DNA from 2 places in the Lacinutrix sp. MEBiC02404 genome. Region 1 is predicted to be linked to the other one. Evidence: riboswitches for the same ligand, from Rfam matches in the RefSeq annotation. Region 1 holds a riboswitch; the other holds the start of a gene.

The links. Region 1 has a riboswitch for S-adenosylmethionine ahead of ACVCXO_RS18725 (homocysteine S-methyltransferase family protein). Riboswitches for the same ligand answer to the same signal wherever they lie in the genome.
Region 2: another riboswitch for S-adenosylmethionine. It lies ahead of ACVCXO_RS09795 (Na+/H+ antiporter NhaC family protein); the one in region 1 lies ahead of ACVCXO_RS18725 (homocysteine S-methyltransferase family protein).

Annotation. Positions count from the first base shown of each region.
Region 1 covers NZ_JBSHNV010000220.1:970,556-974,983, forward strand. Annotated here, with positions in the region: gene ACVCXO_RS18710 (NAD(P)/FAD-dependent oxidoreductase) at 1-410, shown strand, start outside; gene epsC (serine O-acetyltransferase EpsC) at 420-1,148, shown strand; gene cysM (cysteine synthase CysM) at 1,148-2,038, shown strand; SAM riboswitch class I at 2,097-2,215, shown strand; gene ACVCXO_RS18725 (homocysteine S-methyltransferase family protein) at 2,268-3,269, shown strand; gene ACVCXO_RS18730 (antibiotic biosynthesis monooxygenase family protein) at 3,269-3,550, shown strand; gene metH (methionine synthase) at 3,550-4,428, shown strand, end outside.
Region 2 covers NZ_JBSHNV010000180.1:119,524-123,951, forward strand. Annotated here, with positions in the region: gene ACVCXO_RS09785 (alpha/beta hydrolase) at 1-621, shown strand, start outside; gene ACVCXO_RS09790 (lytic transglycosylase domain-containing protein) at 679-1,608, shown strand; SAM-I-IV-variant riboswitch at 1,768-1,863, shown strand; gene ACVCXO_RS09795 (Na+/H+ antiporter NhaC family protein) at 1,910-3,220, shown strand; gene ACVCXO_RS09800 (DUF2892 domain-containing protein) at 3,224-3,802, opposite strand; gene rpmH (50S ribosomal protein L34) at 3,989-4,150, shown strand; gene carB (carbamoyl-phosphate synthase large subunit) at 4,251-4,428, shown strand, end outside.

The DNA.
Region 1 (4,428 bases):
CTGCTTTGCATGGTAATAATAAGTTAGACGGCATTACAATAACTAAAGACGGTGAAAAAACCTTACTAGAAACAGATCACTTTATTCCGCTATTTGGTTTGTCTCCTAAATTAGGTCCTATTGGAGATTGGGGATTAGAAATTGTTAAAAATGCTATAAAAGTGGATACATTAGATTATCAAACAAATATTCCCGGTATATTTGCAATTGGAGATGTAAACACATACGAAGGGAAACTGAAGTTGATCTTGTGTGGTTTTCATGAAGCAACTTTAATGTGCCAATCCGCATATAAAATTATTAATCCTGGTAAAAAGTATGTGTTAAAATATACAACAGTTAGTGGTATTGATGGTTTTGACGGTACACGTAAAGAAGCGCCAAAAGCAGTAGTTCAATCCATTAACTAATGAATTTAAATGGTTTTCAACCTTCGTTTAAAAGAAGAAGTAGCAATATTTACTAAAGATTTGTTTTATGCTTTATTTGAAAGTAGAGAAAAACAAAAAGAGGAATTAAAGTACTTAAAAGCAGTTTTTTTAAAATTTTCAACAGCACTTTCTGTAGAAAAAGGAGAGGCTATTTGGAAGTCTTTTTCTGAAAGATTACATCTAATTAAAAAGAAAATTGAGTTAGACGCCATTGCTGCAAAAGATAATGATCCAGCTTGTAAAAGTTTAAAGGAAGTGTATTTAGCATATCCGGGATTTCACGCTATAGCTGTGTATCGTTTAAGTCATGAGTTTTATAAATTAGATTTGCATATTCTTTCTAGAATGATGTCGGAGTATATTCATGGCATTACAGGAATTGATATTCATGCAGGAGCTACTATTGGTGATTCCTTTTTTATAGATCACGGAACAGGTGTTGTAATTGGCGAAACTGCAATTATTAAAAGTCAAGTTCAAATTTATCAAGGAGTTACTTTAGGCGGCATTCAAGTCAAAAAAAGTTTGGCATCCACAAAGAGGCATCCAACCATTGAAGATAATGTGACTATTTACGCAAATGCAACCATTCTTGGTGGCGATATTGTTATAGGAGCAAATAGTATTATAGGAGCAAATGTGTGGATTACACAATCTGTTCCAGAAAATTCATTAGTTACGTACCAATCTGAAATTAAAATTAAGACTAGAAAATAATGATAGAAGGAAAATCGATAACAGACTTAATTGGTAATACGCCTTTAATAGAAGCAACGCATATTTTACAAAAAGAAGGTGTACGACTATTTTTAAAACTAGAAGGAAAAAATCCTGGCGGAAGCGTTAAAGATAGAGCTGCTTATAATATGATTACCGAAGCCTTAAAACGTGGAGATATTAAAAAAGGGGATACTTTAGTGGAAGCTACAAGTGGTAATACCGGAATTGCCTTGGCATTTATAGCGCAACTTTTCGGATTAAATATGGTGCTTGTGATGCCAGAAAATTCTACACAAGAACGTATTAAAACGATGCGTGCTTATGGCGCGGAATTAATATTAACTTCGGTAGAAGTTGGTATAGAAGGTGCAAGAGATTTAGCAATCCAACTAGAAAAAGAAAAAGGATATTTCATGCTGAATCAATTTGCAAATGAGGATAATTGGAAAGCACATTACAAAACCACGGGCCCAGAAATCTGGAACGATACGAACGGCGAAATCACACATTTTGTTTCTGCAATGGGTACCACAGGAACCATTATGGGCGTTTCTACTTATTTGAAAGAGCAAAATAAAGACGTTGTAATTGTTGGTGCACAACCTAAAGATGGCGCGAAGATTCCGGGAATTCGTAAATGGCCAGAAGCCTATTTGCCAAAAATATTTAATGCTTCCAAAGTAGATCAAGTGGTAGATGTAAGTGAAGAAGATGCTAGAGCAATGACGAATCGTCTAGCAAAAGAAGAAGGCGTTTTTGCAGGAATGAGTAGTGGTGGATCTGTTGCTTCCGCATTAGAAATTGCAGCACAAATAGAAAAAGGAATTATTGTCGCTATTATCTGTGATATTGGTGATCGTTATATTTCCTCAGATTTATACGAATAAAAATTGGTAATCCTATTTTTATTCCCTTAATTTACACTTTAGTTCTTAATCGTATTGAATGTTATCACGAAAGGCAGAGGGATTAGACCCATTGAAGCCTTGGCAACCCTTTATAAAAAAGAAGGTGCTAAATTCTACTTTTTTCTGAATGTATTTCAGAAATTAGACAGATAACCACAAGTAATTACCTTACTTCCCTTCTGATGACATTTATATAATTTAATATAACATGTCTGATATCAAACACATTTTACAAAAACATATTTTAGTTCTCGATGGCGCGATGGGAACCATGCTTCAGCAATATAATTTTTCTGAAGAAGATTTTCGTGGCGAACGTTTTAAAGATTATCCTTCTTCTTTAAAAGGAAATAACGATTTACTATCGCTTACCCAACCAGAAGCAATTGCTACTATTCATGCTAAATATTTTGAAGCTGGAGCAGATATTGTAGAAACCAATACCTTTTCTGGAACTACAATCGCCATGGCAGATTATGATATGGAAGCTTTAGTATACGAGCTAAATTACGAGTCTGCTAAAATCGCTAAAAAAGTTGCGGAAGAATTCACCAAACAAAACCCAAGCAAACCTCGATTTGTCGCTGGAAGTATTGGGCCTACCAATAAAACAGCAAGTTTATCACCGGATGTAAATAGACCAGAATATAGAGCTATTACTTTTGAAGAATTACGCGTTGCATACAAACAGCAAGTAGAAGCGTTAATCGATGGCGGTGTAGATTTACTTTTAGTAGAAACCATTTTTGATACGCTAAATGCAAAAGCCGCATTATTTGCTATTGAAGAAGTGAAAGAAGCACGCAATATCGATATTCCAATAATGGTTTCGGGTACTATTACAGATGCTTCTGGTAGAACATTATCTGGACAAACCGTAGAAGCTTTTTTGACTTCCATTTCTCATATTCCTTTATTAAGTGTCGGATTTAATTGTGCTTTAGGAGCAGAACAGTTGAAGCCTTATTTACAACGCTTATCCGATAAAACAGAATTTTTCACTTCTGCACATCCAAATGCAGGATTACCAAATGCTTTTGGGGAGTATGAAGAATCTCCAAAACAGATGCAAGCATATATTGAAGAATACTTACAAGACGATTTAATAAATATCATTGGTGGCTGTTGTGGCACAAGTCCGGAACATATTAAAGCCATAGCCGAAGTTGCTGCAAAGTACAAACCAAGAAAATTAGAAATCGAAGCATAATGGTATTAGAAGTTGCAATTTTAAATATAAGGGAAGGTGTTTCAGAAGAATTTGAAGAAACCTTCAAAAATGCAGAGGTAATAATTTCTTCTAGGAAAGGATACATTTCACATCAGCTTAAAAAATGTATCGAAGAAGAAGATAAATACATCTTATTAGTGCATTGGGAAGCTTTAGAAGATCATGAAATAGGGTTTAGAAAATCGGAAGCATATCAAACATGGAAAAATTTATTGCATCATTTTTATCAACCATTCCCAACAGTAGAACATTATAAATAATGAAAAAAGCTAAAAATAAATACCTTACTCTTTCTGGGTTAGAACCATTGGTAGTTACTCCCGAAAGTAATTTTATTAATGTTGGAGAACGTACAAATGTTACTGGGTCACGTAAATTTCTTAGATTAATAAAAGAAGAGAAATACGAAGAAGCATTAAGTGTTGCCAGAGATCAAGTAGAAGGAGGCGCACAAATTATTGATGTGAATATGGATGAAGGTATGCTGGACGGAAAGTATGCCATGGTGAAGTTTTTAAACCTGATAGCATCCGAACCAGATATTTCTCGTGTGCCATTAATGATTGATAGCTCCAAATGGGAAATCATTGAAGCAGGATTACAAGTAGCACAAGGAAAATGCGTCGTGAATTCTATTAGTTTAAAAGAAGGGGAAGCCGAATTTATTAGACAAGCAAAACTGGTAAAACGGTATGGTGCTGCTGTAATTGTAATGGCGTTTGATGAAAACGGACAAGCAGATACGTATGAACGCAGAATTGAAATTTGCGAACGCTCTTATAAAATATTGGTGGACATTGTCCACTTTGCACCTCAAGATATTATTTTCGATCCTAATATATTTCCTGTAGCAACAGGAATGGACGAACATCGATTAAATGCACTAGATTTCTTTCGTGCTACCAAATGGATTCGTGAAAATCTGCCGTATGCAAATGTTTCAGGTGGTGTGAGCAATGTGTCCTTTTCTTTTCGAGGAAATAATACCGTTCGCGAGGCTATAAATGCTGCGTTTTTATATCATGCGATTCAACATGGAATGAATATGGGAATTGTAAATCCGACGATGTTAGAGGTTTATGATGAGATTGATAAGGATTTGTTAACCCATGTTGAGGATGTTTTATTCGATAGAAGT
Region 2 (4,428 bases), on a different contig from region 1:
GCTGCTAATCCTACTATTTTTGAAAATATAAAATTGCCAGAAGACCAGTTTCAAATACATTGGTTAGAATGGGTAATTCCTCATAAAAATGAATCTATAAGTGATTATGCAAAACGTATGACGCTTTTTATTAAAGAGGATAATGTGGTTTTACTAGGTGTTTCTTTTGGAGGTATCTTAGTGCAAGAAATGAGTAAGCATATTAAGCTACGAAAACTTTTTGTTGTATCTTCTGTGAAAACTATGCATGAGTTGCCAAAACGTATGAAACTTGCAAAGCATACCAAAGCTTATAAAATTTTACCAACTAGTTTAGCTGGTAATATAGATGCCATAGCAAAATATACATTTGGTAAAAGTGTGGCGAAAAGAGTAGAGCTTTATAAAAAATATATGTCAGTAACTAGCACTGCCTATTTAGATTGGGCAATTGAGCAAGTAGTATGTTGGCAGCAAGATAAACCAATACCAGGAGTGATTCATATTCATGGGGATAAAGACATGGTTTTTCCATATAAACATATTACAGATTGTATCACTGTTAAAGGAGGAACGCATATCATGATTATTAATAAATATAAGTGGTTTAATGAAAATTTGCCAAAATTGATATTACAGTAATTTCTGGCGTAAATTTTGCTAGATATTATTTAACTTTATAAAAAAAAATCAAGGACTATGAAAAGGATTAAAAATGCACTCGCACTAGTTGGGTTATTTGGGATATGCGGGATGTGTGTTTTTGCATTGCAAGATGCGCCAACGGATGAGAATTTTGAAAAAAAGATAATAAACGATTATAACGTTTACGCGTTACAAGTCCCTAGTTATTTGGATTTTGCAGGAGAGCAAGTCCCATTACATAATCCAGATATTTTAGAACGTATGGATAGAGAATTGTTAGTAAATACATACTGGCAATCTAATGGGTTTTTAATGTTTAAACGTGCACGAAAATACTTTCCTATAATAGAACCTATTCTTGCAAAACATGGTATTCCTGACGATTTTAAATACTTAGCAGTTATTGAGAGCGGACTAACAAATGCAAGATCACATGCTGGAGCAAGTGGGGTTTGGCAAATAATGAAAGGTACCGGAAGAGAATATGGTTTAGAAGTAAATGATAATGTAGATGAACGCTATAATATTGAATTAGCAACAGAGGTTGCTTGTGTGTACTTAAAAAAATCTAAAGAGAAATTAGGCTCTTGGACGCTTGCAGCTGCTGGATATAATGCTGGAATGGCTGGAATGGCACGAAGGTTAAAAGAACAAGATGTCTCTGGTTATTACGATTTACTTTTAGGAGAAGAAACGGGGCGTTATGTATTTAGAATTGTGGCATTAAAAGAAATTTTAAGTCATCCAGATAAATATGGTTTTAATTTTAGAGATAAAGATCTTTATAGTTATATACCTACTTATAAAGTAGAAGTAGATACTGTGGTAACCGATTTTGCAAGTTTTGCTAAAGGATTTGGTATAAACTACAAAATTCTTAAAATACACAATCCGTGGTTGCGTGAACCAAAATTAAATAACGCATCTAGAAAAAAATATTTAATAGATATTCCGCGTGAAGGGTATTATAAAACGAACCCTTAAATAAATAGGTGTTTATAAAAAAAGGAATAGCTTTAAGTGTAAAGCTATTCCTTTTTTTTGTTTAAAAATGTAGCAATCTTTCATTTACTAAATAGTTTGTTAAAATTATCTAATTTAAGGGCGTACCAAGTATTTATTCCTATATATTTGCCGACTTAAATTAATTATCAAGAATCTCGAAAGGAGATAGCAACCTGCAATAACAAGCAAGGTGCTAAAGCGATAAGCCAATATTTTGGAAAAAATGTTAATTCAATTTCTTCTCTATTTGCTTTTTGTCTTCTTAACATTAAAAAGAAAAATGGCAAAACCTAATCACATTACACCAAGTTTTAAAGCACTAATTCCCTTATTTGTATTTGTATTTACTTTTTTAGGCGTTGGTTTATACCAAAACGACTTTTATGCACTTCCAGCTCCTATAGCAGTTATCTTGGGTATTATAGTCGCCTTTTTAATGTTTAAACAATCGGTTAACTCTAAAATTAAAACCCTTTTAAAAGGCTGTGGAGATGATAAAATACTAACCATGTGTTTAATCTATTTATTAGCAGGAGCTTTTGCGGCTATTACTAAAGCTACAGGAAGTGTGGATGCTATTGTAAATCTAGGTTTAGACTTTATAGCTATTGAGTATATTTATTTTGGTGTGTTTATTATTGCAGCTTTTTTATCTGTTTCTACGGGAACCTCAGTAGGTGCGATTGTTACCTTAGCACCAATTGTTATAGGGATTGCAGATCAAGGAGGAACATCGCTAGCAGTACTTTGTGGTGCATTACTAGGTGGTTCTATGTTTGGAGATAATTTGTCTGTAATATCTGACACTACTATTGCAGCAACACAATCTCTGGGTTGTAAAATGAGTGATAAGTTTAAAGAGAATATAAAAATAGCACTTCCAGCAGCTATTATTACTTCTATAATTTTAGTGGTTCAAGGTTTTGATTTGGAAAGTAATATTACGGAAGATGTAATTTACAACTACTCTGTAATAAAAATACTACCTTATATTTTAGTTATTTTACTTTCCGTTTTTGGAGTAAATGTTTTTGTAACCCTTCTTTTAGGAATTATTTCTGGAGGTATATTAGGCTTGTTTTATGGAGACTTTACACTGATAGAATCTACCAAAATTGCATATTCTGGGTTTACTAGTATGACCGAAATATTTTTACTTTCTTTATTAACAGGAGGTTTGGCTGCTTTAGTAGAAAAAAATGGAGGAATAGAGTATGTTTTAAATAAAATTAAAACCTTAATTAAAAGTAAAAAATCTGCTCAATTTGGTATTGCAGGCTTAGTAAGTACCATAAATGTTGCTATTGCTAATAATACGGTATCTATTATTATAGCGGGGTCTATTGCTAAAACTATTAATGATGAATATGCTTTAGATAATAAGAAAACAGCTTCTATTCTAGATGTTTTTGCTTGTATTACGCAAGGACTATTGCCTTATGGGGCACAAGTCTTAATGATTTTAAGCTTTTCTCAAAGCAAAATTAGCTATATCGATTTGGTAGAAAATACATGGTACTTACTATTACTATTAGTAAGTACCATTTTATTTATTTTTTTTAGAACGAATAAAAAACAGGTAATTCAATAAGAATTATCTACTTTTTCTTTTTTGCGAACGCATAGAACCACCTTGACCATAATGTTGATTTGGTGCTTGTGCGCGCTTCATATTATCTTTCATCATTTTAATCTGATCTTTTAGCATATCGCGCTTGTCTAATTTTTCAGCTTCCTTTAAAAGTAATTGCGCTTCTTGCTTCCTTCTTTTAGTAAAAGCAATACCAGCTAAATTTAATTTTGCCATCGCTAAATCATGATCCATAGATAAGCCAAGAGAAATTGCTTTTTTAAATCGTTTTTCAGCTTCACCCATATCGGTTTGGCTAACCATAATACCTTTAAGGTAATTAAAATAACCTTCCTGTTTTTTCACTAAAGCAGCCGTCGGATTTTTAATTTTATCTAACCATTTGTTGGCTCCTTCAAAATCTTGCTTACGTAATTTTAAAAAAGCTAATAAAATAATTTCGTTTTTAAAGTATAAGAAAATGAAGATTAACGACAGTAAAATAAACATAATACCATTACCAATATAACCTTCTATAAACTGCCAAACAGCGACTCCTATTATACCTGCGGCAATAATTAACTTGAAATTTTTGTTGTACATTTTTTACTAAAATTTGTGGATTACAAAGAAACTAAATTTTTATGAAAAACACTGCTTTATAAATTTCAAAAAAATATTTATATTTTGGTTTGTTAAATAAAAAAGGCTTTGTATATTTGCGCGCACATTTGAGGAAACTCAACACTGAGAAAATTTATAATTAAGAAGATTTAAAAAAATAAGACAATGCCAAAAAGAACGTTCCAACCATCAAAAAGAAAGAGAAGAAACAAACACGGTTTCAGAGAAAGAATGGCATCTGCTAATGGAAGAAAAGTACTTGCACGTAGAAGAGCTAAAGGAAGAAAGAAATTGTCTGTATCAACGGAAACAAGACATAAAAAATAATGATTAACAATTGTTAATATATAAAAGGCGTTACTTAGGTGTAACGCCTTTTTTTATATCTAATAAATAGTATTTTTGCAACACACTATAATTAAATAAAATGCCAAAAAACACGCAACTAAAATCGATTTTAATTATTGGTTCTGGACCAATTGTTATTGGGCAAGCCTGTGAGTTTGATTATTCAGGAACTCAAGCCTTACGCTCCTTAAGAGAAGATGGTATAGAAACCGTTTTAATTAATTCTAATCCTGCAACTATCATGACAGATCCTTCTA